DNA from 3 places in the Cobetia sp. 3AK genome. Region 2 is predicted to be linked to each of the others. Evidence: predicted binding sites of a transcription regulator. Region 2 holds the regulator's gene; each other region holds the start of a gene.
What was found. The regulator LexA, encoded in region 2, represses DNA repair genes until DNA is damaged. The targets are predictions, from matches to a motif close to TACTGTNTANNTANACAGTA.
Positions count from the first base shown of each region.

Region 1 (10,112 bases), on a different contig from region 2:
CCAAGGTACTGGGGCGCTCGACCCTGCACCTGGTCGCCAGCCCCGCTTATCTGGCAAGGCATGGCACGCCGACGAGCGTCGCGGCGCTGGCGTCGCATCGCCTGCTGGGATTCCTGCCGCCCAGTCGCCTGAATCGCTGGCCACTCAAGGGTGCGCCCCGGGAGCTGGAAACGACGCCGCACCTTTCCACTTCCAGCGGTGAAGTCATGCGCCAGCTATGCCTGGCCGGCCACGGCATCGCGCTGATCTCCCGCTTCATGCTCGCCGATGACCTGGCGTCGGGCGCTCTGGTGGAAGTGCTGCCGGGGCAGGTCCAGTCGCCCAATCCGCGTGAGCTTATCCAGGCGGTGTACTACCGCAACAGCACGCTCTCGCCCCGTATCAGTGCCTTTGTCGAGTTTCTTGCGTCGCGCCTGGCGTTGTAGGGAGCCGAGGGGGGCTCCCCAGTCGTTTCAGCTCCTGCCAGCGGGTGGTATAGCGTGAGCTGCGATGCGCGCAGCGCAGCTGCCAGGCGGCATCCGGGCGCGCGACGCCCAGACGCACGGTGCCACGGCCCATCTTCTGATTCATCGCATCCAGTGTCGCCATCAGCTGCTGGTTGCGTTCTCGTCTGGCGATATCGGCCTCGCTGTCGAGCAACGAGAGCTGCTCTCGGGGCTGGTCGATGAGGTCCAGCAGCATCACGCCTGCCTTCATGAAGCGATAGCCGCGCAGATAGATACGCTCGAGCGCCTGATGGGCGGCGGCGAGTATCTCGCGGCTGTCGCTGGTCGGTTCGGGGAGTTCGATGATGGTGCTGGGCGAGTATTGCGGGAGATCCGGGCGGTGGCGGTTGCTCTTGAGGAAGACCAGCACGGCACGTGTCTGGCTGCCCTGATGGCGCAGCTTCTCGGCGCCGCGCTGAGCGTGCTGGCGAATGGCATCCTTGAGCTCATTCATGTCATCGGTCATGCGGCCGAAGGAGCGTGAGGTCATGATGCGCTGACGGGCATCATCGGGGTCGTTCATCTCGAAGCAGGGCGTGCCTTGCAACTCGCGCACGGTGCGCTCCAGCACGACGGAATAGCGCTGACCGATGGCGCGCGGGTCCGCACAGCGCAGGTCCCAGGCGGTATGCAGCCCTTGCAGTGCCAGCCGTTCGACCAGGCGATGGCCCACGCCCCAGACATCGCCCAGCGGTGTGTCTTCCAGCAGGCGCTGGGTGCCGACTTCGGCAGGTTCCAGCACGCAGACGCCGCCGAATTCCGGCCGCTTCTTGGCGGTACGGTTGGCCAGCTTGGCCAGGGTGCGAGTGGGGGCTACGCCGACACATACCGGGATGCCGGTGAACTTGCGCACATTGCGGTGCAGGGTACGACTCAGCGCCAGCATCGCGTTGCGGTCAAAGCCATCGAAGCGCACGAACATCTCGTCGATGGAGTAGGGTTCGACCCCCGCGCTGTATTCCTCCAGCACGTCGCGCACGCGCGCCGACATGTCGCCATACAGCTCATAGTTCGAGGAGAGCAGGTGGATGCGTCCCTCGCGTACCAGGGATTGCAGCTGGAAGGCCGGGGTCCCCATCTCGATGCCCAGCGCCTTGAGTTCCTGAGAGCGCGCGATCACGCAGCCGTCATTGTTGGACATCACCCCCACGGGGCGGCCTTCCAGGCGCGGATCAAAGACTCGCTCACAGCTGGCGTAGAAGTTGTTGCAGTCGACCAGCCCGATCATCGGCGCGCTCATACCGCGTATTCGTGGATGACGGAGCGCACCACCCCCCAGACCTGACACTCGAGATCGACGATGGCCACCGGTGGATACAGGGCATTGCCGGAGCACAGATACGGCCGCTGGCCGATCAGTTCGTAGCGCTTGACCACCACCTCGCCCTCGACCAGCGCCACCACGATATGTCCGGGGCGGGCATCGATGGAGCGATCCACGACCAGGGTGTCATTCTCGTAGATGCCGAAGCCTTCCATGCTGTCACCTGCCACCGTCATGAAGAAGGTCGCTGCCGGACGCTTGATCAGCCGCTCGTTGAGATCCAGCGTCCGGCCAGCGTAATCCTCGGCCGGTGACGGAAAGCCGGAAATTCCCGCACGCCCCGTGATGTGGGGGTATGGCAGCTCACATGGCGCAGGAGCGGGATGAGGGCGAGCCAACGTCTCGTGAGTGGCAAGGGGGGCAGATGCGGTCATGGAAAGCTCTCCTGTCATGGCTGTATTTATATACAGTATCCGTGGCAGGCAAGCGTTAGGCAACCGCTAATATGCAAAGCCGCCTCAAGTGAAAGTGGCCGCTGCGAAGCCCGGATGGCGAGGGTGTTATGCTCGGCATCGGCGAATGCCATCGGGCGCAAGGTCCGGTGTCTACGTGAAAGGCGGATTCACTGTGGAGAGCCATGAACGAACTGACCCAACGACTGCGCACCTTCCTCAAGGTGGCGGAGCATCAGAGCTTCAATGCGGCTGCGCGTGAGCTGGAGATCGCCAGCTCCACGGCGACGCGTCACGTCAATCATCTGGAGCGACAGCTGGGCGAGCCGTTGCTGGTGCGCACCACGCGCCATGTGCGGCTTTCGCCTGCCGGTGAGCGAGCCGTGATCCGTTTCCGTGCCATCCTGGGCGAGGTGGCTCAATTGACGGATGAGCTCGAGACGCTGAGTGAGCGAGTCGCGGGGCCGCTGCGCATCTCGGTGCCGTGGCGATATTCGCGCCTCTATCTTGCGCCGCTGGTGAGTGAATTCATGCAGTGCTACCCCGAGGTGGCGCTGGATATCGTCAGCAGTGATCAGCGTGTGGATCTGATCGAGGAGCAGTTCGATGTCGCCATCCGCATCGGCCATCTGGAAGACTCGAGTCTGATCGCACGGCACATCAGTGACCAGCGTTTCGTGCTGGCCGCGGCGCCGTCCTATCTCAGTGCCCAGCCGCCCATTCGTCAGCCTGAGGACCTGGAGCGGCACCGCCTGCTGACCTTCAGCTATACCACCGCCAATCATCACTGGCGGCTGGTGCAGGGTGAGCGGGAGCACCGCATCTCGGCGCGAGCACGCGCGTTGCGCACCAACAACGCCGACATTCTGACCCAGGCAGCCCTCGAGGGAGCTGGTGTCGTGGTGCAACCGCTCTGGGCCATCCGTGAAGAACTGGACCAGGGACGCCTCGTGGCGGTGCTGGAGGACCATCAGGTCACGTCGTCGGATTTCGACACTGGCATCCATGTCGTCTTCGCGCGCGAGAATCAGCACAATCCGCGCGTGCGTGCCTGGGTCGACTTCCTGCTCGCCCGCCGCGAGCGGCTGGCCGGTCGCTAGCAGGTTCTCATCAGGCAGCCATCAATAGAGGATATCGCTGCGGATGATGTACTTGGCACCGTCGCGGATCGGCTCGCCGGCATGCACGCAGTGCTGCGGATGCGAGCCATGCGGGAAGCACAGTACGCCACCCTTGGGCGTTGCGACCGAGACTGTCTGGATGTCGTCCCGTGACTGGGCAGGCCTTTCGGGGTCGCGACGGCTGACCAGAAACTCGGTGCGCCCGCCGGTATAGCCATCGCTCAGGAAGATGAGGAAGGTGTACTGGCTCATCAGGCCCGGATAGGCGTCCTGGACGATCTCGCCATTGATGACGCGACTGCCCGGCCAGGCACCATCAGTATGCGGCTTGAAGAAGTCACCGGTCTCGTAGCGATAGACACGAAAGCGCGCATTGATGCCTTTTGCGCCCTCGCCTTGGATCTGCTCGGTCACCAGCGGCGCCGAGCGCGCCCAGATGACCTGATCGATGGCGTCACTGACGACCCAGTTGACGTTGTGGTTGTGGCGTACCGAACGCGGCAGGGAGACGGGCGCATCCTCCTCGAAGCCCATTGCCTCCAGGGTGGCGACGAAGTTGTCGGCCTCGGCAGGCGTCAGCACATTGAGCAGCTGGAAGGCGCCCGGGACACCCTCGACCTCCTGACGGACCACCTCTGGTGTCGCCTCGGTCTCGAAGAGGTCAGACACGTCACCGTTGTCGGTCCAGATGGGCAGGGGCGTGGGAGAGAAGCCGCGTTCGTGACTGACGGCGTAGAAGGACAGGCTCATGGCAAGACTCCTGAATGGCATGATCACGAATGTTGCCCGAGAGGCTAGTGCACTGCCGACGACAGAAAAAGGCACCTGACGGCAATTGGTCATTGCACGAATGGCAATGATCAATGTCCGCCTGTCAGGTTGAGGCCGACGATCGACAGCACGATGAGGCCGATGCAGGCCATGCGGCGAAACGAGAAATGCTCCCGCCAGAACAGCACCCCGATGATGGCGCTGACCACGGTGCCGATGCCGGAGAATACGGCATAGGCGATGCCCAGGCTGATGGTGTCCATGGCCAGATACAGCAGGCTCAAGGAGGCGCTGAAGCCCAGCGCGACCAGCAGCACACCCCGTCGGCGGCGGTGGTTGGCGTATTGATTGAAACCGGTGACGCCGACGACTTCACAGCAGCCGGCGGCGATCAGATAGACCCAATCCATGTCATCCCTCCTGCTCATTCACTGACGGTGGTCTGTGGTGTGGCACTCGCGCGAGGTTGCTTGTCGGCAGGCGCGCCGGGGGCCGTCTTGAGCACGATGATGCCGATCAGCATCAGCACCACGAAGCCCAGCGTGGACCACTGGAACTCGAGATCGAAGAACAGCAGGTCAGTCACCACCGTCCCCAGCGTGCCCAGGCCGACGAAGATGGCGTAGGTGGTGCTGGCGGGCAGTGTCCTGGCGATCTGGGTGACCAGACTCAGGCTGATGATGACCAGCAGCACCGTCAGTGCCCATTCCAGTGGACTGTCGGCGACCTTCAGGCCCGTGGCCCAGCCGATTTCGCACAGGGTCGAGATCAGGAAATAGAGCGTGATGCGCATGGTGATCGGGCGTCCTTGTGAGGTGTCGGGAAAATGAGGCGTTCAATCGCCAGCGAAAGACATGCGTTGCATGAATGCGAGTCTATATGAGTTTTTGTTGATGTTTCTGGCCATGAAAAGGCGGAGGGAGCCCCTCCGCCTGGTGCCTGGCAAGTCGTCCGCGCAGCTCCTTCTCACAAGAGCGTCAGATGACCAGAAAGCGTCAGGAGGCCAGCGGCGTGGTCGTCGCCTGAGCAGCTGACTCCTCGTCGGATGGCGCCTCGGCCGGCTGGGCCAGATAGGCTTCCAGCGAGTCATCCATCGCCTCAAGCCACGGCGTGTGATGTCTGGGCGCCAGGGTGCCGGTCATCAAGGAGCGATAGCCGTGATCGCGGAAGGTCATGATGTTCTCGTGCTTGTGATGCTCCCACTCGAGGAAGGTGCGATTCACGCCATCGATATCGAAGCTCGGGTAGTCGGTCTCGCTGATCAGCGATTTCACGTAGTCGCCCTGGAAGACGATCATCGCCTCGTCGCTATCCAGCGTTTCCTCACGCTCGCGCCATGCCTGGCTATCGGCTTGCATCGCCGCTTTCGCCGGCAGTGTCTGGGTGCCGAGAATCGCATCGCGCACCCACCAGGCCTGGGCATCGAACATGTTGAAGGTGTACCACTGGTCCTGCATGCCGAGATAGAACAGGCGCGGATTCTCTTCCCACACCACGCCCTTGTAGAGCCCCAGTGGCCACATGCGGTTGGCAGTCTTGAGGCGCAGCGACTCCTCGAGGAACGGGAAGTGATGCAGATAGCCGGTGCACAGGATGATGGCATCGACTCGCTTGTGGCTGCCGTCACTGAAATAGGCGGTATCGCGATCGACCTTCACCAGCAGCGGCTTCTCTTCCCAGTTGTCCGGCCATTTGAAGCCCATCGGAGCGGTGCGATAGCTGGTGGTGATGCTGCGCGCACCGTATTTGTAGCACTGCGAGCCGATGTCCTCCGCGGAATAGCTGCTGCCGAGCAACAGCAGATCCTTGCCCTTGAATTCCAATGCATCGCGGAAGTCATGTGCATGCAGAATGCGGCCATTGAAGGTCGCGAAACCGGGGAATTCCGGCACGTTCGGAGTCGAGAAATGCCCGGAAGCCACGATGACGTGATCGAATTCTTCGCTGGTCACCAGATCGAGCGCCTGATCATGCACGCTGACCGTGAATTGCTGGGTAGTCTCATCGAAGGTGACCTGACGGACCGGACAGCCGAAGCGAATGTACTTGCGCACGCCAGCCTTCTCGACACGCCCCTTGATGTAGTCGAACAGCACGGCGCGCGGCGGGTAGGAGGCGATAGGGCGCCCGAAATGTTCTTCAAAGGAGTAGTCGGCGAACTCGAGACACTCCTTGGGACCATTCGACCACAGGTAGCGATACATGCTGCCGTGGACCGGCTCACCGTGGGCATCCAGGCCGGTGCGCCAGCTGTAATTCCACAGACCACCCCAGTCATCCTGCTTCTCGTAACAGACAATCTCGGGGATCTCGATGCCCTTGTCGGCTGCGGATTGAAAGGCGCGCAATTGAGCCAGTCCACTGGGGCCTGCGCCGATGATCGCGATACGTTGGGTCATGGATACCATCCTGTTCTTGTTGTGTCTTGATGCGTTACCTGAGGTTTCGTGACGTGATGACGTCGAGAAACACTGACAACGAAACAGGCTAGCGAGATGTGACCTGGCTGCACATTGCTCGGAAAGGGTAGCCATAAAGGAGTATGCGACGTCGATACCATGCTCGCCGGATCATGCGGAATCCCCTGCCAGGTCCGAGGTGTCGACGGCGAAGATGATGCCTTCCACGGCCAGCGGCGTGCCGTCAGGTGAATAGATGCCATGGCCCTTTTCCTGTACCCGGCGCACGTCGCCATCGCGGTGGCGAATGCGGTAGGCAAGGGTGAAGGGCGTGTGTGCCTGAAGGGCGGCCTGTACCTGGTCCCACACGCGGTCGGCATCCTCGGGGTGGATCATGTCGCCGTAGGTGAGGGAGGGATGATCGAGCAGGTCGCGCGGGCTGAGGCCGGTGATGGCCAGGCAGCCGTCACTGATGTACTCCATCGACCAGTGGCGGTTGTTGCGCGCGCGATAGACCATCGCGGGCAGGCCCTTGATCAGGCGCGTCAGGCTGCGCAGGTTGGCGGCGTCGATCTGCTCCTGCTGCACGCGCTCGCTGATGTCATGCAGAGTGAGCGTGGCGGGCCAGGGCGAGGCCAGCGAGAGCGACTGGCTACGGACTTCACACCAGCGATAGTGGTGGTCCGGCCCGAGGATGCGCAATCGCCAGCAGTCAGGCCGCTCACGGCGTGACACGTGCCGGGCGAGCACGTCCCAGCGGGCGTGATCTGCGGGGTGCAGTGCTTCCCGCAGGCGCCGCGGTGCCGTGCCGCCCCCCTCCGTCCGAGAGGCGGTTGGCGTGTCTTCCCGTGGGCCGCTCGATTCGTGTCCGCTCAGGGCCTGCCAGCCACGCGAGGCATAGAGCAGCGTGCTGTCAGCATCCACCACGACCACGGCATCACTCAGGCTGTCGAGAATCGCCTGTGCGCTGAAGGGCGAGGCCGTCGAGGCGGGTGAGGCGGAGGCGAACTGTTCGAGAAAGCGCATCATCTCAGGCTCTCCTTTTCGGCCCGTGTCATGGCCTCTTTGGCGCTTGTCGCGTCCTCGGCGGGCGCTCGGCTGGCATCACTCGCTGGCGTCAGCGGGTGGGCGTAGACCCAGGCGGCCAGCTCCAGTCGCGAATGCAGATCCAGCTTGCGCAGCAGATTCTTGACGTAGACCTTCACCGTGCTGTCACTGATGCCCAGCTCGCGGGCAATCAACTTGTTGCTGAGGCCGCGCCCGATCCATTTGAGGGTATCGCGCTCACGCTCGGTCAGACCGCGATGCCAGTCCGCCGTCTCGGTCTCAGCCATGCCGTCAGTCAGGGCAGCGTCTGTCGCCTCGGTCAGCGGCACGCCCGGACCCGGCGTGGGAACGCCACCTTCCGGCGGTGCATGTTCGCGTGCCGAGCGCTGGCGGTGGTCCTGCTGCAGGCGCCTGGCCAGCAGCAGCAAGGTCTCTTCCTCCAACCCCAGCTTGCCGTCGATGACGGCCTGCAGGCGCTCGAGAATGCGTTCGGGGGCGGTGTCCTTCATCAGGTAGCCATCCGCCCCTTGCTGGATGGCATCCAGCAGATGACGGCTGTCGTCGGAGGCGGTCAACAGTACGACCTTGAGGGCGGCATCACGCTGCTTGAGATGGCGCATCAGGGTCAGGCCATCGAGTTGCGGCATCTGCCAGTCGACGATCACCAGCTCGGGGGCGAGGGCGGGGAGGCGCTCGAGCAGATGCGCACCATCATCGAAGTCGGCCACGACCTCGAACAGGCCACCTTCACTCAAGAGCTCGGCAAGCCCGCGCCGAAACAGCGGATGGTCGTCGACGAGTACCACTCTTGTCGGGAGTGTCGGGTGCGTCGAGGGTGTCGAGGGTGTCTGTCGTGTCGCGGTCATGTGTCGCGGCGCTCCCAGCTCAGTGTCACGCGGGTACCGCCCTGGCGGGGCTGGGTGATGGCGAACTCGGCCCCGAGGTGGCGCGCGCGATCCTGCATGATGCCCAGCCCGAAATGCGCGGCGGGGATCTCGGCGGGATCGAACCCGCAGCCGTTGTCCTCGACGGTCAGCAACACCCGTGCCGCCGGCTGCGGCCCTGAAGATTGATAGAGCAGTTGCAGGCGCAGGTGGGTGGCCCTGGCATGACGCACGCTGTTGGTCATCGCTTCGCGCACGATGAACATCACCTGCAGGGACTGGGCATCGGGGAGGTGCAGTGACTGGATGCGATTGTCGAGCTCGAACACCATGCTGGAACGGGTCTCGAATTCCTCGATCAAGGCCTCCAGCACACAGGCAAGCGGCGCGTCTCCCCAGGTGGCGTGCGCGCCATTGATCAGTTCACGGGTCTGGCGGAAGGCGCGCCGGGCCTGGGTATGCACCTCCTCAGCCAGTGCCTGCACCTCCTGTGGCGCATGGCGGGCGGCACGTGTCAGGCGTGCGCTCTGCATCTGCAGATAACTCAATTCCTGGGCGAGGGTATCGTGCAGCTCCGCCGCCAGTTGTCGGCGTTCGTTCTTCAGGGCCTGCGCCACCGCTGCCTGCCTGTCTTCGGCGTGACGCGCCTGTTGCTGCTGCAATGCCAGCCCACGGCTCAGAGCGTCGATGACGGCGTGTGCCAGCGGTGTCTCGCGTGAGGGGGCTGCGGCTGCCGGCTCTCCAAGCCACAACCAGTCATCGCCCGTCGCCCCTCTGCCCGTCTCCCCTCTGTCAGCGGCGTCCGTGAGGGCGATCAGCACGCCACCCGGCGTGCCGGCTATGCCTGACGCCTGCTGTCGGGCGCCGGGATCGCGAGCGATATCCCTGACGACTTCCTGCAATCTCTGGCGCGCAGCGGCTGACAAAGCGATGCCGGCAGGGGAAATCACCGCATGGGTCGCCTGACCGGGTGCGCGATGCACGACACAGAGTTCGCCAATCGAGGAGTGCGCCATGCCGCTTTCAGGACAGCCGTTCAGCATGTCCAGCAGCTCTCTCAGCACGGATGGCAACGCCTCCTCGAGGTCAGCGCAGGTAGCGATGCGCAAGGTGATGGCATCGAGGTGGTGTCTGTCACGCAGATCAGGCGGCGGGATGGCAGCAGGGCGAACGGGAGTCTCGGCATCGGCGCGACAGCCTCGTGCGCGCTGGACATCAAGGCGATGCGCTATCCCTTGCGATGCAGGCGCCTTGCCTGTCTTCGATGCGCCGAGACTGAGTGCCATGCGAGTTCCTCTGTCGTTTCGCCGCCCCTGCGGCGCGCCATGATTCGAGTGTCACACCAGCAAGCTTCATGCCAGCGAATGGATTACTCCTTCATGGGTACCTCTCTTGATGGATTGTCGGCGCATCTACTGAGAGTAAATTTAATTAACCATGAAGAACGTGGTGCGCGACGCAAGGGGTCATGCACCATCCAGGCACATCTGATCCAGGCTTGCCCTTCGAGGACTTCCTTCGACTGGCTCGCCTGCCATGACAACAAGAGGTATCACCAGGATGGGACTTGCAGTCGAGATACCCGCAGCCACGCCGAACCAGCCGTATCGTTACCGAATCGCCGGCCTGGAGGTGTTGGCACTTGATCTGTCGCCTGGCGATAGCGTGCAGGTGTCATCCGTGGACGGT
Region 1 is NZ_JARWKR010000005.1:244,453-254,564, forward strand. It holds gene QD228_RS09245 (LysR substrate-binding domain-containing protein) at 1-425, shown strand, start outside; gene QD228_RS09250 (Y-family DNA polymerase) at 382-1,713, opposite strand; gene umuD (translesion error-prone DNA polymerase V autoproteolytic subunit) at 1,722-2,183, opposite strand; gene QD228_RS09260 (LysR family transcriptional regulator) at 2,387-3,301, shown strand; gene QD228_RS09265 (2OG-Fe(II) oxygenase) at 3,323-4,072, opposite strand; gene QD228_RS09270 (multidrug efflux SMR transporter) at 4,183-4,503, opposite strand; gene QD228_RS09275 (SMR family transporter) at 4,518-4,886, opposite strand; gene QD228_RS09280 (NAD(P)/FAD-dependent oxidoreductase) at 5,089-6,492, opposite strand; gene QD228_RS09285 (PAS domain-containing protein) at 6,664-7,521, opposite strand; gene QD228_RS17155 (response regulator transcription factor) at 7,518-8,405, opposite strand; gene QD228_RS09300 (histidine kinase) at 8,402-9,709, opposite strand; gene QD228_RS09305 (aminomethyltransferase family protein) at 9,984-10,112, shown strand, end outside.
Region 1: umuD (translesion error-prone DNA polymerase V autoproteolytic subunit) is a predicted target of LexA. The motif match lies at 2,202-2,221, and genes of this name have one in related genera.

Region 2 (10,112 bases):
CACCGACTCCGTTCCGGCCCTCGTCGGCTCCTCCTCCCCGACCCCGGCCGCGTGACTGATCACCAGGCACAGGCTGGCGTACTCCATCTCGAGTTCACGGGCCAGCACGGCCTCGGGCATCCCCGTCATGCCCACCAACGTATTGCCATCGCGCGCCATCAGACGAATCTCGGCCGCGGTTTCCAGTCTCGGCCCCTGCACCACGCCCAGCACTCCGCCTGCCTGGATCACCAGTCCCGCGTCAGACGCCGCCGAATGCAGCTCCTCGCGCCAGACACGGTGATACGGCCAGGCGAATGCCACATGCTGGAACGGCTTGAAACGGCCATCGAAGAACGAGCCCTCGCGCCCCGTCGTGTAATCGATCAACTGATCCGGGACCACCAGCGTGCCCGGCGTCAGCGTCGGGTCGATACCTGACACGCAGTTGACGCCAACGACGTGAGTCGCCCCGGCCTGCTTGAGCGCCCACAGGTTGGCGCGATAATTGATTCGGTGCGGCGGCATCTTGTGGGGTTGACCATGCCGCGCCAGAAACAGGATCGACCTGCCGCCGAGCCGCCCCTGCACCACCCCGCAGGACGCCGCCCCCAAGGGAGTTTCCTGACCACCCCGCTTGAGCACCTCCAGACCCGGCCAATGGCCGAACCCGGTCCCCCCGATGACTGCCAGCATCCCCTGTCTCCTCGCCACCCATGTGCAGGAATCTCTCAAGGGCCGAACGCTTCGGCCCTGAGCGAACGCTACTCCGAGCCAACCGACAACGACAAGCACAATCGTCACGCTCTGCGCCAAGAGACGAGAAAAGGCCCCGAAAACGACACCACCCGCCGCGGTGGCCCGGGCGGGTGGTGATCACATGCAGGCGTGGCTGCGATGGTGAGACAGGACGGCAGCGCGACGAAACCGCCTCGTCTTCAGGAACGTTACAGCCCCTTGGGCGCGTAGATGCCCGGCGCGTTGCGCCAGTAGCCCTTGTAATCCATGCCGAAACCGAACAGGAAGCGGTCCTCGACATCCAGACCACAGAAGTCGGCCTTGAAGCCCGGATAGGCCTTGCGATCGTGCTTCTTGTCCACCAGCACACAGCTGGACACGCTGCGCGCACCCGCTTCACGGCAGTACTCGATGATGGCCGCCAGGGTGCCACCCTCATCGAGGATGTCATCGACGATGACCACGTCACGACCGGCCATCGGCAGTTCCGGATTGACGCGCCAGAACAGCTCGCCGCCGCGCATGGCACCGCGGTAACGCGTCGCGTGCAGATAATCGACTTCCAGCGGGAACTTGAGTCGGGTCAACAGCTGACCTGCGGTAATCAGGCCGCCATTCATCACGCAGTAGAAGATCGGCATGCGATCACCAAGGCTGCGGGTCAACTCCCCGGCCATGCGATCGAGTGCGACCTCCAGCTCTGCCTGGGGAATCAGGCAGTCGGCGTTGTCCATCACGTCTCGCATTTCGGCATGCAGGGCGCTCAGGGAGTCAGGCGTCGGAGTCAGCATCGGGAGTTTCCTGGGTATCACTGGCCTCATCTCCACGTCGGGCGGACGTGGCAGAGGATGTAGCAGCGGAGGATGAAGCAGAACGGCGGGACCCGCTCTGCGCAGCGTGTGACGGCGAGGCTTCAGCGGCCTTGCCGTCCTGTTCGTCTTGCGGTCGGCGCGAGGACGACTCGCGATCAGCATTCGTGTCGCCTTGAGGAGCAGCGCCCTCGAGGGACAGCACGTCAGCGAAGTGCAGGCGCTGCCCCGGCAGGGCCACGCGTGCATCGTGCTCACGGATGATGTCATGGATGCGCAGCAGCACATCCTGCTTGATGGCGTGATACTTCACCCAGTCGGTGGTGCGCGTGAAGACGTACACGAAGAAGTCCAGCGAGTGTTCACCGTAGCTGTTGAAGTTCACGATCTGGGTCCGCGTCTGGTCGATCTCGTCATGCCCTTCCACCATCTCGCGGACCGCGATGATGATGTCATCGACCCGGGTGGCATCTTCGTAACGCAAGCCGATGGTCTCGAAGATGCGCCGGTTGTACATCCGTGACGGATTCTCCACCGCGATGCTGGTGAAGATGGCGTTGGGGATGTAGAGCGGACGCATGTCGAAGGTGCGGATGCGCGTCAGCCGCCAGCCGATGTCCTCGACGGTGCCCTCGATCTCGCGGTCCGGCGAGCGAATCCAGTCACCGACCTTGAACGGGCGGTCGAGATGGATCATCAGGGCACCGAAGAAGTTGGCCAGCAGATCACGCGCGGCGAAGCCCACCGCGATACCGCCGACCCCACCGAAGGCCATCACGCCGGACAGTGACACACCGAGATTCTGCAGGATGGCCAGACCCACCAGCACGATCACGACGGCACGCAGCAGTTTGCTGATCGCCGAGGCCGTGGTGGCATCCATCGCATTGACGTTGGTGCCGGGCGGTGGCGTGGTACGCAGCGACTCGAAGCGCTTGATCATGCGAATCAACGCCCAGGCCAGCGCCAGCAGGGTGATGATCTGGCGCACCGTGCCCAGATAGGCCTCCAGGCTGCCGGGCGCGAACTGATGGGCAAGAATATCCAGCGCGACCAGCGACCCCATGCTGTAGAGCCACAGAGACAGCGGATGGCGCAGCCCATGCAGCAGCGCGTCATCCCACAGGTTGCGACTCTTCTCGGCATGCACGGCCAGGCGACTGAGCAGAATGCGCTCGCTCAGATGCAGCACGACCACGGCCACCAGCACCAGGGCGAGGTTGATCCCCCAGAGTGGCAGACCGAAGGTCTGCTCCACCCAGTTGCGCAGCGGCTCGACCCAGTGATTGATCATCTCTTCGGCAGGCGCCGCCAGCTTGTCGGCAGCCGCCTCGGTGGCGGATTTCTCAGCCATGTGGAGTCCTTGGGTGACGTCTGGAGGAAAAGCCCCTCAAGGCTGGCTCATTCAGCCAAGCCCGATGGCATGGCCACCTGCTCGAGCGGCTGACTGGCCGCCAGCGCCTCGAGACGTGCATGGGTACGCCGCCAGCGAGACAGCCCCGCAAGGCCCTCGAGCGTCGGGCGGGCGCGCCCGTAGCGCAGACGCGCCTGACGCTTGCCGGCATTGCGCTGCTCATCCCCATCGAGGCTGTCGAGCACGGCACGTGCGGCGGCGGGATCATTGCACACCAGCGCCATGTCGCAGCCGGCATCCAGTGCCAGACGAGCGCGCACTTCCGGCTCGCCCTCGGCCACGGCAGCCGCCATGCCCAGGTCATCGGAGAAGATGGCACCCTTGAAACCGAACTCCTCACGCAGCAGTCCCAGCCAGCTTGGCGAGAAGCCGGCGGGGCGCGCATCGAAGTCGGGATAGATGACATGAGCCGGCATCACGCCACCCAGGCGATCCGCCAGCGCCGCGAAGGGCTTGAGATCATGCTCGCGCAGCTCGCGGAAGGGGCGGGGGTCGATCACGCGCTCGCGGTGGGTATCCGCCGCGATGCCACCATGACCGGGATAATGCTTGCCGACCGCTGCCATACCAGCTTCGCGCAGGCCCTCGATGAAGGCGGTCCCGACGGCAATCACGTCCTCGGGAGTCGTCCCGAAACTGCGGTCGCCGATGATGGTGGAACCCGCGACATCGATATCCAATACCGGCGCGAAGGTGATGTCGCAGCCAATGGCGGCCATCTCCATGCCCAGCAACCAGCCGGCGTCACGGGCAAACCCGAGCCCTGACGACTGGGCATCATCACCGCAGCCGTCACAGTCACGTCCCAGGCAGCAATGTGCCAGGGCGCGCATCGGCGGCAGGCGGGTCACGCCTTCGCGCAGCCGTTGCACCCGTCCGCCTTCCTGATCGATGGCGATCAACAGATGTGGATTGACGCGGCGGATCTCACCGCACAGCGCCAGCACCTGCTCGGGAGAAGCACAGTTGCGCGCAAACAGGATGACGCCGCCGACGGCGGGGCGTGCCAGTAGTTCACGTTCGTCAGACGTGAGGGTATGCCCCTCGACGTCGAGCATTACGGAGCCCAATGGCTGTGTCATGACATCCTTCCTGTCCATGGCCTGCTGGCCGTGTCATGCGCTGCAAGGCATGGCACGCACGGCAGGGTTTCATGTCGTTACGGGGCTCGGCAGCCTGGAAGACAAGCCTCAGGACAGGCGGCCGGCGCGAGGAAAGGCGCAATTCTAGCCGACTGAGCGCGACTCGAACAGTCGCGAGCACCAGCCGCCAGGCAACGCAGCGTCAGGCGTGCAACAGCACTGGCGTTCCGGCCGGCGCATGCCGGTAAAGGCACAGCAGATCCTCATCGCGCAGACGAATGCACCCATGGGAGGCCGGGGTGCCCATCGGCTCGCTGGACGGCGTGCCATGGAAGTAGATGTAGCGCCGCAGGCTGTCGACGCGCTGTCCCGCCGCGTTGCGGCCACGGTTGATGCCGGGCTCACGACCGCTGAGCCACAGGATACGCGTCAGGATCCAGTCGCGTTCGGGGTGCTCGGCGGCCAGTCGAGGCGTGAACACCTCTCCCGTGAAGCGCCGCCCACGATAGACGGCACCACGCGGATTGCCCTCCCCGATCGCGGCGCGAACCACATGCCAGCCGGTCGGCGTGCAACCGCTGCCATCGAGCTCGCCGATACCGTTGAGGCCGCTGGAGATCGCACAGGCATGCACCAGCGTGTCAGGGTCAGCCGCGGGGGGCGGCGCATCACGACTGCCACTGGGCGCGTCATTGCGTATCTCGAGACGCTGGCGGGTGAGATCCACGCAGACCCAGCAAGCCATCAGCTGGCCGCCTGGGTGACCGCTTCACCATCTCCGAGCGAGGCCGGCAGCGGAGCCGCCATCGCCGCCACCACCACCGGACGCATGTGCTGGATCAGCTCGCGCACACTGGTGTGATGGCCGTATTCGGCCTCTTCGATATCGCGCAGTGCGTCCAGTCCCGAGAAGGTGAAGATCACGCTGCCGAGCATGAAGTGCAGACGCCAGAAGCGCTCGTTGTCTGGCAGGTCCGGCGTCGCAAGCTTCAGGAGCTCGGCGAAGCGGCTGAAGACCGTGCCGTAATGCTCGCGAATGTAGCGGCGCATGTGGCCCTGCCCCTGGGTATAGGCAAGCCCGAGCAGGCGCATGAAGGTACGCAGGCTGTTGCGCTCGGCCGGCACCTCAAGCACCGTGCGCGCCATCACTTCCAGCAGCGTTTCCAGCGGCACCTGACGACCGGCATGCTGCTGCTCGACACTGTCGAGTGCCGCATGGAAACGCTCGCTGAAGGGGTCGAGATAGCGGGCGAACACTGCCTGGATCAATGACTTCTTTGAGCCGAAGTGATAATTGACCGCCGCCAGGTTGACCTTGGCCTTGCTGGTGATATTGCGCAGCGAGGTTTCGGCGAAGCCTCGCTCGGCGAACAGGACCTCGGCGGTATCGAGGATACGGGTAACGGTATCGGTCTGGGCCATGGGCGGATGCCTTGTCAGGTGATCAATCACGAGGGGGCACGGGAGTCCTTGTCCCCCCGGACAACGGCAAGGCCGTGGCCCGGGGGGCGACTCTTCTCATGCAGGTCAATCAAACGACATGTCGGTCTTCACGCACCGCGTGTCAGGCAGCGACTCCGAGGCGGAGGCTGCCACGAGCCGTATCCCGAGCACAGGACAGACGCACAGGACACACAGGGCCTGTGTACCGGTAGCCGGATGCGCCCGACGAACATTCGTTTGAAACAAGATAATTCTAGCTGTCCATGCCATGACTGGCAATTGCTGGTTGTTTCAAACACTCGACAGCCAAGACCGGCAGGACGCGCATTCACGCGGGACATTCGGGGACGGGATGGTCATGGGGCGTCCCGGACACCCGCTGTCTCGCGTCAGCATGTCGATGTCGACGAAGATGCCGGCAACGTTGCTGCCAAAGCACCCACGATGCCTTGCATGACCGCCATGACTGGATACAATGACAGTTGTATGGATGCACACCCCGTGCCGTCAGCTCAGATGCCGCCCAGGCCAAAGGCAATGCCCATGACTCAGCCGCTTACTCCGCGCCAGCAGGATGTCTTCGATTTCATCATCAAGACCATCAAGTCCTCAGGCTATCCGCCAACGCGTGCCGAAATCGCCCAGGCACTGGGCTTTCGCTCACCGAATGCCGCGGAAGAGCATCTGCGTGCCCTGAAGCGCAAGGGAGCCATCGAGATGGTGCCGGGCACCTCGCGGGGCATCCGCGTGCCGTCTCTGGCAGAGGCGGAAGAGGATAGCGAGCAGGGCCTGCCGGTCATCGGGGAAGTGGCCGCTGGCAGCCCTATCCTGGCCAGCCAGCATATCGATCGCCATTGCCCGCTGCCCAGTGACTACTTCTCGCCTGCCGCCGACTATCTGCTGCGCGTGCGCGGGGTCTCGATGAAGGATGTCGGCATTCTGGAAGGTGACCTGCTGGCCGTGCACCGCACGAGCAGCGTGCGTGACGGACAGATCGTGGTGGCGCGTCTGGGAGATGAAGTGACGGTGAAGCGCTTCCGTCGCGATGGCCATTACGTATGGCTGGAAGCCGAGAACGAGGACTTCGCTCCCATCAAGGTGGATCTGCGCACGGACAGCCTGGAAATCGAGGGCCTCGGCGTGGGCGTGATCCGCGATGGCGGCCTGCACTGATCTCAAGGCTCGCAGGCAGTCTGACCTCACAGCGCTGACGCGCAGATGACGATTGTCGCCATCAGGGCATCCACGAAAAAACCCGCCGATTGGCGGGTTTTTTCGTGACAGGCAGACATGCGGGAAGTGCTCAGTGCACCATGCCTTCCGACTGCTCGTCTTCATCATCCTCGCCATCCCACAGGCGGGTGCGGGTGATGGCGTGGTCGATCATCTCACGCGCGACCTCGAAGCGATTGTCACGCAGCAGATCGGCAGCTTCATCGGAGATGCGGATACTGAGAAGTGGCTCACCTTCACTCTCGGCGGCACGCAGGATCACTTCCCCATCTTCCATTTGCACGATTTCAAGTACGGCGGGATCGGACACGTCATTCCTCCTGCACGGCATCCTGAGGATACCGGCGTCGTTGTGATCGTCAGCTTGACGGCGGGCAGGCCCTGCGACTTGCAGTCACTGGCGACAATGCAGAAAAAAGTACGACCACAGCCAGAGCCATGGTCGTACCGGAGAATGCAGGGCTTGCCACAATGCCGCCAGTCTAGCACCCGTCATGCCAGGGCGTCACCTGAATGACAGGTGCGTGACATGCCAGCGCCTTCGGGTCAGGCAAGGCGCGACGCTACCACTCCACATTCGACTCGCGAAGGTGTGACAGCAACGCCTTCATGGCGCTGACTGCCGTGGCGAGACGCTCTGCCAGAGGCGCATTGGCCGCCGCGGCGATGATGAGACCATCGCCACGCGCCTGGCCTTCCTCACGCCGGGCAGCACCGCCCTCTTCATGCAGACGCGTGATATCGGCCACCAGCTGGCTCAACCAACTGTCCGGCTGCGCCTGCAGGCTTCGCAACTGCTCGATTTCCGCCACGGGAGTCGGCGGTGTGGCCAGCCGCTCGCGCCAGCCGACCTCAGGCCAGCGTGCCGACGCGGCGCACTCCTCGATCAACGAGGCCAATGCCAGCTCCATCAACGCCAGCGCCCCTTCCTCACCGGCCATGCGCCGTGCGACGGCATGCTCATCACGCGTCGCGACGGCCGTCTGCTCCAGCAGCAACTCGGCCTGATACAGCAGTTGATTGGTGCGGCCACGCTGGCTCATCAGCTCTTGGCTCCCTTGCGCTTGTCCTCGACGACCCAACGGCCGTTGTCGAAGGTCGCCTTCCACCCCGTCGCCTTGCCATCCTCGTCCGTCATCACGAACTGCTCCTTGGCCTTGCGCGAGAAACGAATCTGCGTCGGGCGGCCATCGGGGTCTTTCTCCGGCGCCTTGAGGATGAAGTGATACTTCTCCGGCAGCTCGTCGGCATGCGCCTTGAGCTCGCTGACCAGCGGCGGACGCGTCTCGCGATTCTTGGGGAACTGACTGGCGGCAAGGAACAGGCCACTGGCGCCATCACGCAGCACGTAGTGATCCTCGACCTTCACGCAGGCAAGTTCCGGCATGGGGATCGGGTCCATCTTCGGCGGCGCGACCTCCCCGGACTTGAGCAGCTTGCGGGTGTTCTTGCAATCCTCGTTGGTGCAGCCGAAGTACTTGCCGAAACGCCCGGTCTTGAGCTGCATGTCGGCACCGCACTTGTCGCACTCGATCACCGGTCCATCGTAGCCCTTGATGCGGAACTGACCCTGCTCGACTTCATGTCCCACGCAGTCCGGGCTGTTGCCGCAGACGTGCAGCTTGCGCTGCTCGTCGATCAGATAGCTGTCCATGGCCGTGGCGCAGATCGGACAACGGCGCTTGGCACGCAGTGCATCGGTCTCGGCATTCTCATCCGCGTCAGCGGCGACCGCCTCATCCCCCGGCAACAGGTCGATGGTGGTCTTGCAGCGCTCCTTGGGCGGAAGGTTGTAACCGGAGCACCCCAGGAAGACGCCGGTGGAGGCGGTACGGATCTGCATCTCGCGACCACAGGTCGGGCAGGCGATATCGGTCGGCACCGGCTGATTCGGGCGCATGCCCTCTTCTGACTGGGCGTGATCCAGCTCGGCCTTGAACTCGGCGTAGAAGGCATCCAGCAGCTCGCGCCAGTTGCGCTGACCATTGGCCACCTCATCGAGGTAGTCTTCCATGCGCGCGGTGAAGCCGAAGTCCATCAGGTCCTTGAAGGATTCACTGAGACGATCAGTGACGATGTCACCCAGCTTCTCGGCATAGAAACGCCGATTTTCCAGCGCCACGTAACCACGATCCTGAATGGTCGAGATGATGGCCGCATAGGTCGAAGGACGGCCGATGCCGCGCTTCTCCAGCTCCTTGACCAGACTGGCTTCGGTGTAACGCGCCGTCGGCTTGGTGAAGTGCTGCTGCGGGTCCAGCTCGACCAGCTCCAGCACCTCGCCGATGGCCAGGTCCGGCAGTGACTGGTCCTCTTCCTTCTTGCCCGCCGGCTTCATCACGCGGGTATAACCGTCAAACTTGAGCACCCGGCCCTTGGCGCGCAGCTCGTAGCCATCGACCTCGATGGTCAGGGTCGAGGACAGATACTCCGCCGGCACCATCTGGCAGGCGACGAACTGACGCCAGATCAGCTCATACAGACGCTCCGCGTCACGCTCCATGCCGGTGAGGTCCGTCGCGCGACGCGCCACCTCGGAGGGACGGATCGCTTCGTGAGCTTCCTGGGCGCCTTCCTTGCTGGAGTAGACGTTGGCGGCCTGCGGCAGATAGTTGTCGCCGAATTCCTCAGCGATGAAGTCCCGCGCGGTGGCCACCGCGTCCGCCGACAGATTGGTCGAGTCGGTACGCATGTAAGTGATGTAACCGGCCTCGTAGAGGCGCTGCGCCATCATCATGGTCTTCTTGACCGAGAAGCCGAGACGACTGCTGGCCGCCTGCTGCAGGGTCGAGGTGATGAAGGGGGCATTCGGCTTGGAGCGGGTCGGCTTGTCTTCGCGATTGGAAATCGCGAGCCGAGCGGTACGCAGCGCCGCGATGCGATCCAGCGTTTCCTTCTCGCTGGTCGGACGGAAGGCCTTGCCATCCTGACGCGCCAGTTCGAAACGGATCGCCTCGCCGCTGGTCGCGGCAAGCTCTGCGTGCACATCCCAGAATTCTTCCGGAATGAAGGCACGGATCTCACGCTCACGCTCGACGATCAAGCGCACGGCAACCGACTGCACTCGACCGGCCGACAGCCCACGGGCCACCTTGGCCCACAGCAGCGGCGAGACCATGAAACCGACGACACGATCCAGATAGCGACGCGCCTGCTGAGCATGCACGCGGTCCATCTTCAGATCGCCCGGCTCATCGAAGGCCGCCGTGATCGCCTTCTTGGTGATCTCGTTGAACACCACGCGCTTGTAGCGGGTATCGTCGCCACCGATGGTCTCGCGCAGGTGCCAGGCAATCGCCTCACCTTCGCGGTCCAGATCCGTCGCGAGATAGATGGTGTCGGCCTTCTCGGCCAGGCGCGTCAGCTCGGAGACGACCTTTTCCTTGCCGGGCAGGATCTCGTAATGCGCCTCCC
Region 2 is NZ_JARWKR010000001.1:285,643-295,754, forward strand. It holds gene QD228_RS01220 (S-methyl-5'-thioinosine phosphorylase) at 1-675, opposite strand, end outside; gene QD228_RS01225 (hypoxanthine-guanine phosphoribosyltransferase) at 927-1,508, opposite strand; gene QD228_RS01230 (mechanosensitive ion channel family protein) at 1,489-2,880, opposite strand; gene nagZ (beta-N-acetylhexosaminidase) at 2,928-4,022, opposite strand; gene QD228_RS01240 (L,D-transpeptidase) at 4,225-4,767, opposite strand; gene QD228_RS01245 (TetR/AcrR family transcriptional regulator) at 4,767-5,444, opposite strand; gene lexA (transcriptional repressor LexA) at 6,009-6,638, shown strand; gene QD228_RS01255 (hypothetical protein) at 6,769-7,008, opposite strand; gene QD228_RS01260 (DUF6586 family protein) at 7,262-7,741, opposite strand; gene topA (type I DNA topoisomerase) at 7,741-10,112, opposite strand, start outside.

Region 3 (10,112 bases), on a different contig from region 2:
GCGATGGCGAGACTGGAGGCACAGCTGGAAGCGGTAGCCGATACCGACATGACGGTGCTGGTGACGGGCGAGACCGGGGTGGGCAAGGAGGGCGTGGTCCAGCGGTTGCACGATGCGTCGCGTCGCGCCAGTCGGCCTCTGGTGCGCATCAACTGTGCCGCGCTGGCACCGGAACTGGTCGAGAGTGCGCTGTTCGGGCATCGGCGAGGGGCCTTCTCCGGCGCGTCCCATGATCACCGTGGCCATTTCGTGATGGCCGATGGCGGCACCCTGCTGCTGGACGAGATCGGTGAGCTGCCACTGGCGCTGCAGCCCAAGCTGCTGCGGGTGCTGCAGGAAGGTGAATTGCAGCCGCTGGGCAGCGATCGCGTGGTCAGGGTGGACGTGCGCGTCATCGCGGCGACCAATCGTGATCTCGAGGCCGAAGTCGCCGCCGGGCATTTCCGCGAAGATCTCTACCACCGCCTGAGCGTCTATCCGCTCAGGGTACCGCCGCTGCGTGAGCGCGGACGAGCGGATCTGCTGGCGCTGGCGGGAACCTTTCTCGAGCACAACCGCACGCGCCTCGGGCTTGGCAATCTGCGCCTGACGCCGGCGGCGGAGCGTCTGCTGTGTGACTACCCGTGGCCCGGCAACGTGCGTGAGCTGGAGCACTGCCTGAGTCGTGCCGCCCTGCATGCGCGGCTGGCGCAGGGGGCTCATCCGACGCGCCTGCGCGCCGATGGGCGTCAGCTGGTGGTGATCACGCCGGAGTTGCTGGGGCTGGAGGCGAGTGCCGAGGTGGCGCACGAGCAGGCCGGTGGCATTGCCCTCCACGCCGCACAGGAGGGGCATGGCACGATTCAGGCGGGGAGAGCGAACCCGGCGCTGCGTCATGTCCTGCAGGACATCGATGAAGCGCTGGGGTTGCGTGACGCCACCGAGGCGTTTCAGCGCGAGCACATCTCGCGGGTCTGGCTGGCGAGTGATCGCAACTGGGCAGAGGCCGCGCGCAGGCTCAAGGTCGATCGCGGCAATCTGTATCGACAGGCCCGGCGGTTGGGCATCGTGTGAGGCGAGAGACGAAAACGGCGGTGCTCGATGAGCGCCGCCGCCGGGTGTCGTCTGCCCTGGCGCAGACATCGCTGGGAGAGAAGGTGCTGCGCAGATCAGGCGCGCGTGGCGATCAGCACCGCACGCCGTGGTGCCGGATGGCCTTCACGGGTCAGGCGTGGGTCGTCAGGGTCGAGGAAGTCGCTCAGCGAGTGATAGGTCATCCACTCGGTCGAGCGTTGCTCATCCAGCGTGGTCACCGCTTCATCGACGATGCGCACGTCCTTGAAACCGGCGCGCTCACACCAGTGGGCCAGCGCCCGGGAGGACGGCAGGAAGTAGACATTGGGCATGGCGGCGTAGCGCTCGCCGGGCATCAGTACCGTCGTCACGTCACCTTCCACCACCAAGGTCTCCAGCACCAGTTCGCCGCCGGGGCGCAGGGCATCGCGCAGCTGGAAGAGGTGATCCATCGGCGAGGGGCGATGATAGAGCACCCCCATCGAGAACACGGTGTCGAAGGCGGCCATCTTCGCGGGGACGTCCTCGATGCCCACCGGCAGGAAGTGCAGGTTGCGCCCCTGGGGGTGATCCGCGCCGATGAAGTGACGCACGGCATGGAACTGGCAGTAGAAGCGCGGGGAAGGGTCGATCACCAGCGTGAAGGCGGCACCAGCGCCGACCATGCGCCAGCCGTGGTAACCATTGCCGCCCCCGACATCCAGCACGCGACGGTGAGTGAGATCCGACAGATGCGGCGCGAGGCGCTGCCACTTCCAGTCGGAGCGCCATTCGGTATCGATATGGATCTCGTCGAGCTGATAGGGGCCCTTGCGCCACGGCATCATGGCGCGCAGCAGATTCTCGCTCTGGCGTTGCTGCCCCGTGCTCAGGCCTGTCGGAAAGCATGCACCGACACGGTCGGCATCCAGCTGCACCTCGCGCTCGTCAGGTAGCGTCGGCAGCTTCTCCAGTGCCCCATGCCAGGCCTTGAGGTCAGCATGGCGCTTGCGGTCCAGACCCTTGGCCAGTTGCTCGGGCAGGGCGCCCAGCCAGCGGGCGAAGCCGTCACCGACGGCGCCTGGCTCACAGGCAAGCTCGGTGAAGGCGCGGTAAAGATCACGATCGTAGGGGGAAATGCTCATGCGCTGGGTCGGGTCCGTGCAGGCGTAGCGGTCATTCGGCGGCTTTGAAAGCGACCATCGAGGCAAAGTTCAGGTATTGCAGCCAGGTGTGGCTGCGCGCGAAGCCGGCGCGTGCCAGGCGCGCATGGTGAGTGGCGAGACTGTCGGGCTTCATCACGTCCTCCAGCGCTTCGCGTTTCTGCGAGATCTCGAGGTCGGAGTAGCCGTTGGCGCGCTTGAAGTCGTGATAGCGCTCGATCAACCAGGCGTTCTCGACCGGGTCGTCGCTGATGATCTTCTCGGACAGGATCAACACGCCGCCGGGCTCCAGCGCCGCAAACAGCTTGTCGATCACGGCGTCGCGGTCCTGCGGCGGCAGAAACTGCAGGGTGAAGTTGACCACGATCATCCCGGCAGGCTGGTACTCCAGGGTGCGGATATCGGCTTCACTGACGTTGATGCGATGGTCCGGGAAGGCGTCGGCGAGCTCGCGGCTGGCGCGCTCGACCATCGGCCGGGACAGATCGACGGCTTCGATCTCGATGTCCTGGGCCGCCATCTCACGTGCCAGTGCCATGCTGGCAGCCCCCAGCGAGCAGCCCAGATCATAGACGCGTGCGCCAGGGCGCAGGTGAGCGCGGGCCATCAGCCCCAGCATGGCGATGATCTGACCGTACCCCGGCACCGAACGGCGCAGCATGTCCGGGAAGCAGCTGACGACCTGTTCGTCGAAGGAGAAGCTGGCAACACGGTCAAGGGGTGTCGTAAATATCGCGTCACGGTAAGATGCATCACTCATGGATCAAGGCTTCATCGGGCAGAGGGCCTGGGCGACATGCCATTGGCCGGGGAGCGGCTGGGCTGAGTGCCCTGCTGGGCCCGCCATTCTACGCATTCGAGGTGCCTGACGCACCCGCCGCGGCTTGCCGATGATGCCTCCATCAACCGATTTCTGACCGGGCCACGCAGGGCCGGTCGCGACACTTCAAGGAGAGAGGTGGCCATGTCCACTCCATCGTCTGCACGTTCTGCCCGCCGTAACAGTCAGGCCTGGCAGGCCCTCGCGCGTCATCATCAGGAGCAGATGGCCGATGTGCACCTGAAGGACCTGTTCGCCGAGGATGCGGCGCAAGGGCGCGATCGAGTGACGACCTTCACCCGTTCTGCCGCGGGCCTGCGCCTGGATCTCTCCAAGCAGCGTCTCAAGCAGGAGACCCTGGAGCTGCTGCTGGAGCTGGCGCGGGAAACCGGTGTCGAGCAGGGCATCAAGCGTCTGCTGGCCGGTGAGCACGTCAATCGCTCGGAAGATCGCCCGGCCCTGCACGCGGCCCTGCGTCTGCCACGCTCAGCAAGTCTCGAGGTGGATGGCGAGGATGTGGTACCTGCCATCCACGAGAGCCTCGAGCGGCTCGCCGAGATGGTCGAGACCTTCCATAGCGGGCAGTGGCGTGGCGCCACCGGCAAGCCGATCACCGATGTGGTCAATCTGGGGGTCGGTGGCTCGGACCTGGGGCCGCTGATGGTCTCGAGCGCGCTGAGCGATTGCCGTCCCAAGGGCGTCCATGAGGTCGGCGTGCACTTCGCCTCGACCATGGATGGCTCACAGCTGGCGGACTACCTGCAGTCCTTCAGTCCGGAAACCACCTTGTTCATCCTGTCGTCCAAGTCGTTCTCCACCATCGACACGCTCTCCAATGCGCGCACCGCGCGTGACTGGCTGAAGTCGCGCCTTGACCCGCAAGGCCGTCTGGAAGGACTGATCAATCGCCAGCACTTCATCGGTGCATCCGCCAAGCCGGAGAAGATGAGCGAGTGGGGCATCGCGCCGGAACATCAGCTGCTGTTCTGGGACTGGGTCGGCGGGCGCTACTCGCTGTGGGGCACCATCGGACTGCCCATCGCGCTCAATGTCGGCATGGACAACTTCCGTCGCCTGCTGGCGGGGGCGCATGAGCTGGATGAACATTTCCGCACCGCACCGCTGGAAGACAATCTGCCGGTATTGCTGGCGCTGGCGGGTATCTGGAACAACAACTTCCTCGATATTCGCGCCCACTCCATCCTGCCCTACGACGGCCGCCTGGAATACTTCGCCAGCTACCTCGAGCAGCTGGAAATGGAATCCAACGGCAAGTCGGTCACCAACGATGGCGAGATGGTCGATTACTCCACCTGCCCGGTGCTGTGGGGCCAGCTGGGCCCGAACGCCCAGCATGCCTTCTATCAGCTGCTGCATCAGGGTACCCAGGCAGTGGAATGTGACTTCATCGCGCCGATGCGTCGCTATGACCATGTCGAGGACGCCGAGACCCGTGCCCACCTCAAGGCGCAGCACCGTCTGACACTGGCCAACTGCTTTGCCCAGTCGCGCGTGCTGATGCTGGGCGATGACGCGATACCGGGTGACGAGGCCCAGCCGAATCACAAGCGTTATCGTGGCAATCAGCCCTCGACCACCTTGCTGCTGGAAGCGCTGACGCCGGAAACCCTGGGGGCCCTGATCGCGCTCTACGAGCAGAAGGTCTTCGTCCAGGCCACCATCTGGGACATCAATCCGTTCGATCAGTGGGGCGTGGAGCTGGGCAAGCAGATCGCCACCGCCACGGAAGCGACCATGACCACGGGAGAAGGCTTCGAGCAGCTGGACGCTTCCAGTCGTGCCTTGATCGAGTCCGTGTGGGCCGCCCAGGGGCAGGACCCGCGCTGACGGGGGATCACGCAGGAGATCATCCTCTGTTGATTTATACAGTATTCTCGCTATCCTATATGGGAATCAATCGTTTACACTAGACACCTTGCCGCGAACCGAGCGTGAGCCGTTCGGTTCGCGCGTGTCGGGAGCGCTGATGAGCCGTCCCCATTACCCTGCGCAGGCAGGCGTTGTCGTTCCTCCGGTCAGGGGCGTGTTGTACCTGCATGGTTTCAACTCGGCCAGTTGCTCGCCCAAGGCGCAGTTGATGAAGCGTGCGGCCGCCGAATTCGGTCTGCCCTGCGTCGCGCCTGACATCCCACCGCAGCCCGCTGCCGGGCAGGCGTTGGTGGAGGAGGCCTACCAGGCGCTCTGCGCGCAGTTGGATCTCGACCCGGCTGACCCTGCCTGTGACGACGCCATCGTGGTGATCGGCAGCTCCATGGGTGGCTTTCTGAGCACCTGGCTTGCCGCGCGTGAGGCTGCGCGACTCGATGGACCCCAGGGCTGCGAGCAGAGCGTATGGCGTCAGGGGCCGCGCACGGTATTGATCAACCCAGCCGTGCGCCCGGTCAGGCTCGTCACGGCATGGCTGGGGTCGACCCACGCCAACCCCTATACCGGCGAGTCCTTCACCGTCACCGAAGCATTCGGGCCGGCGCTGGCCGCACTGGAAGCGATCCCCGTCACGCCGCAGCGCACCCTCGTGCTGCTTGCCACGGCGGACGAGACATTGGACGTCAACGATGCCGCAAGCCTCTATCAGGATTGCCGGCTGATCCTCACGCCGGGAGGGGATCATGGATTTGCCAGACTGGCGGAGTACCTGCCTGCCATCATGGCGCATGCCGGCCATCGTCTGGCCCCGTCGCTTGCGACATCCTTCCACGTCGCACCCTGCTAACGTGTCGAGGACGGTTGGGCGTGCGGGCCGGACAGGAAGATGAATCCGTCATCGGATCGTTCGGCCAGCGGCGACTCTCTTCAGAAAATCAGGCAGAGGCATCGCCATCCGTGATGCGTCTGCCGGACGTCAACACCAAGGACACAAGGCTGCGATGAGTCAGTACAGCGCCAGTTCCATCGAGGTTCTCTCCGGCCTCGAACCGGTCCGCAAGCGGCCCGGCATGTATACCGATACCACTCGGCCCAACCACCTGGTCCAGGAAGTCATCGACAACTCCGTCGATGAGGCGCTGGCGGGTCACGCGAAGGAAGTACGCGTGAAGCTGCTGGAAGACGGCGGTATCGAGGTGGCGGATGATGGTCGTGGCATGCCCACTGACATCCACCCCGAGCATGGTGTGACCGGGATCGAGCTGATCCTCACCAAGCTGCACGCGGGGGGCAAGTTCTCCCAGGACAGCTATCGCTTCTCGGGCGGCCTGCACGGCGTGGGGGTCTCGGTGGTCAACGCCCTGTCGACACGCCTTGAGGTGGAAGTCTGCCGTGAGGGTCTGCGTCAGCGCATTGCCTTCGAGAATGGCGAGAAGGTCGAGGAGCTGAGTCAGATCGGTACCGTCGGCAAGCGCAATACCGGCACTCTGGTGCGTTTCTGGCCGGACGAGAGCTACTTCGACAGTCCGCGTCTGGCGATGGCGCGCCTGCGTCACCTGCTGCGCGCCAAGGCGGTATTGTGCCCGGGGCTCAAGGTCGTGCTGACCGAGACGGATGGCAGCGAGACGGCCTGGCATTACGAGGATGGCCTGCGCGACTATCTGCTCGGCGCCACCGATGGTTTCGAGCGACTGCCGGAATCGCCGTTCGTCGGTCATTTCGAGGATGAGGAGCATGGCGTCGACTGGGCCATCCAGTGGCTGCCGGAAGGCGGCGAGCTGGTGCAGGAGCCCTACGTCAATCTGATCCCCACGCCGCTGGGCGGCACCCACGTCAATGGCCTGCGTTCCGGCCTGCTCGAGGCACTCAAGGAATTCTGTGACTACCGCAGTCTGCTGCCGCGTGGCGTCAAGCTGAGTGCGGATGACCTGTGGGAGCGCGCCGCCTTCGTGCTGTCGGTGAAGATGCTCGATCCACAGTTCGCCGGTCAGACCAAGGAGCGCCTGTCCTCGCGCAGTGTCGCGGCCTTCGTCTCCGGCGTGGTCAAGGACGCCTTCTCGCTGTGGCTCAATCATCATGTCGACCAGGCCGAGGCGCTGGCGGAACTGGTGATCTCGGCGGCCCAGCGCCGTCTGAAGAGCGCCAAGAAGGTCGCGCGCAAGAAGGTGACCTCCGGGCCTGCGCTACCGGGCAAGCTCTCGGATTGTTCAAGCTCCGACCCTGCCGACAGTGAGCTGTTTCTGGTCGAGGGGGACTCGGCCGGCGGCAGCGCCAAGCAGGGTCGCAACCGCGAGACCCAGGCGATCCTGCCGCTGCGCGGCAAGATCCTCAATACCTGGGAAGTCGAGTCGCATGACATCTACTCCTCCCAGGAAGTCCACGACATCGCGGTCGCCATCGGGCTGGACCCGGGCTCGGATGATCTCACCAAGCTGCGCTACCACAAGGTCTGCATCCTGGCGGATGCCGACTCCGATGGCCTGCACATCGCCACGCTGCTGTGCGCGCTGTTCGTGCGGCACTTCCCGGCGCTGGTGGATGCCGGGCGCGTCTTCGTCGCCATGCCGCCGCTGTATCGCATCGACCTGGGCAAGGAAGTCCATTACGCCCTGGACGAGAGCGAGAAGGCGCACATCCTCAAGCAGCTCGAGAGCAAGCGTGGCACGCCCAACGTGCAGCGCTTCAAGGGGCTGGGTGAGATGAACCCGCTGCAGCTGCGCGAGACCACCATGGCACCGGACACTCGCCGCCTGGTGCAGCTGACGCGCAGTGCGGATGACGGCACCCACGAGATGCTCGACATGCTGCTGGCCAAGAAGCGCGCCAGTGATCGCAAGAGCTGGCTCGAGGACTACGGCAACATGGCTGACATCGAGGTCTGATCATCGGTTGAGCTTTCACAGCCATTTGAACTTCGAAAGCCAACTGGGCTTCGAGAGCAGTTGAACTTCGAAAGCCAGACAAGCTGCGCGACAGCATTCTTTCGGGAGCGCCAGAGTCTTGCGCTCCCCGGTTTTACGCTCGTAATCAAGGTCAAGTGCCCATGAGCATGGATATCCAGGTCGCGGAGGGTGACGTCGAACGTCTGGCCCTGCGTGACTACACCGAAAAGGCGTACCTCGACTACTCGATGTACGTGATTCTCGACCGCGCCCTGCCGCATGTCGGTGATGGCATGAAGCCGGTACAGCGCCGCATCGTCTACGCCATGCGCGAGCTGTCCCTGACGGCCAACGCCAAGTACAAGAAGTCGGCGCGTACCGTTGGCGATGTGCTGGGCAAGTTCCACCCGCATGGTGACAGCGCCTGTTACGAGGCCATGGTGCTGATGGCGCAGCCGTTCAGCTATCGCTATCCGCTGGTGGATGGGCAGGGCAACTGGGGTAGCCAGGATGACCCCAAGTCCTTCGCGGCCATGCGTTACACCGAATCGCGTCTGTCGAAATATTCCGAGGTGCTGCTGTCCGAGCTCTCCCAGGGCACCGTCGACTGGGTGCCCAACTTCGATGGCACCATGAACGAGCCCAAGGTGCTGCCGGCGCGTCTGCCCAATGTGCTGCTCAACGGCACCACCGGCATCGCGGTGGGCATGGCGACCGACATTCCGCCGCACAACGTGCATGAAGTCGTGGCCGCCACACGCCACCTGCTGCGCAACCCGGACTCCGACAGCGATCAGCTGATGGACTTCCTGCCGGCACCGGATTTCCCCACCGAGGCGGAGATCATCACGCCGCGCACCGACCTCGCCAAGCTCTATCGCACCGGTCGTGGCAGCGTGAAGATGCGCGCCCGCTATGTGCTGGAAGAAGGCGATATCGTGATCACGGCGCTGCCGTATCAGGTCTCCGGCGCCAAGGTGATCGAGCAGATCGCCGCCCAGATGCAGGCCAAGAAGCTGCCGATGGTCGCGGACCTGCGCGATGAGTCCGACCACGAGAACCCGACGCGCCTGCTGATTCAGCCGCGCTCCAATCGGGTCGATATCGAAGGCCTGATGGCGCACCTGTTCGCCACCACGGATCTCGAGAAGAACGCGCGCGTCAACATGAACGTCATCGACCTCAAGGGTCGCCCGCGCGTGATGGCGCTGCACGAGATGCTGGCCGAGTGGCTGCGTTATCGTCGTGCCACCGTGCGTCGCCGTCTCGAGCATCGTCTGGCCAAGGTCGAGGATCGTCTGCATATCCTCGAGGGGCTGCTGACGGCTTACCTGAATCTCGACGAGGTGATTCGCATCATCCGCGAGGAGGAAGACCCCAAGGCCAGCCTGATCGAGACCTTCCAGCTTTCCGAGCGTCAGGCCGAGGCGATCCTCGAGCTGCGTCTGCGTCACTTGGCACGCCTCGAAGAGATGAAGCTGCGGGGCGAGCAGGACGAGCTCAAGCGCGAGCGCAAGCACCTCAAGCATCTGCTGGGCAATGACGAGGCCCTGACGGACCTGATCGACAGTGAGCTTGAGCAGGCTGCCACTGACTTCGGCGATGCACGTCGCTCGCCGCTGGTCGAACGCGGCGAGGCCAAGGCGCTGTCGGAAGTCGAGCTGATGGGTGCCGACCCGATCACCGTCGCGCTGTCCGAGAAGGGCTGGATCCGTGCCGCCAAGGGACATGATATCGACCCCGAAGGCCTGTCCTACAAGGCCGGCGATCGCTTCCATCTGGCGGCGCGCGGCAAGACCAATCAGCCGCTGGTGCTGCTGGATGACACCGGGCGCGCCTACACCCTGGCCGCGCACAATCTGCCCAGTGCGCGCGGGCAGGGCGAGCCGATCACCGGGCGCATGAATCCGGCGGCGGGGGCTTCGATGGTCGGGCTGCTGCTCGACGCACCCTCGGCGCGCTATCTGCTGGCCTCCGATGGTGGCTATGGCTTCGTGACCACGCTCGAGCAGCTGACCGGCAAGAACAAGTCCGGCAAGGCGGCGCTGACCTTGCCGCGCGGCTGTGCGGTACTGCCGCCGGTGGCGATCCCCGAGGTGCCTGAGACGGCGCAGGGGGATGCCGCGCCGCCGGAAGTGGCGGTGGTGTCCAACGAAGGGCGTCTGCTGGTCTTCCCGCTCGCCGAGTTGCCGGAAATGTCCAAGGGCAAGGGCAACAAGATGCTGTCGATTCCGGGCGAACGCGCCGCCAATCGTGAGGAATTCGTGCGCTCGCTGGTGGTCGTGCCTGCCGGGGCCACGCTGGTGGTGCACGCCGGCAAGCGCAAGA
Region 3 is NZ_JARWKR010000010.1:85,445-95,556, forward strand. It holds gene norR (nitric oxide reductase transcriptional regulator NorR) at 1-1,053, shown strand, start outside; gene cmoB (tRNA 5-methoxyuridine(34)/uridine 5-oxyacetic acid(34) synthase CmoB) at 1,149-2,177, opposite strand; gene cmoA (carboxy-S-adenosyl-L-methionine synthase CmoA) at 2,209-2,955, opposite strand; gene pgi (glucose-6-phosphate isomerase) at 3,160-4,863, shown strand; gene QD228_RS14130 (YqiA/YcfP family alpha/beta fold hydrolase) at 5,003-5,749, shown strand; gene parE (DNA topoisomerase IV subunit B) at 5,904-7,784, shown strand; gene parC (DNA topoisomerase IV subunit A) at 7,946-10,112, shown strand, end outside.
Region 3: QD228_RS14130 (YqiA/YcfP family alpha/beta fold hydrolase) is a predicted target of LexA. The motif match lies at 4,888-4,907, and genes of this name have one in related genera.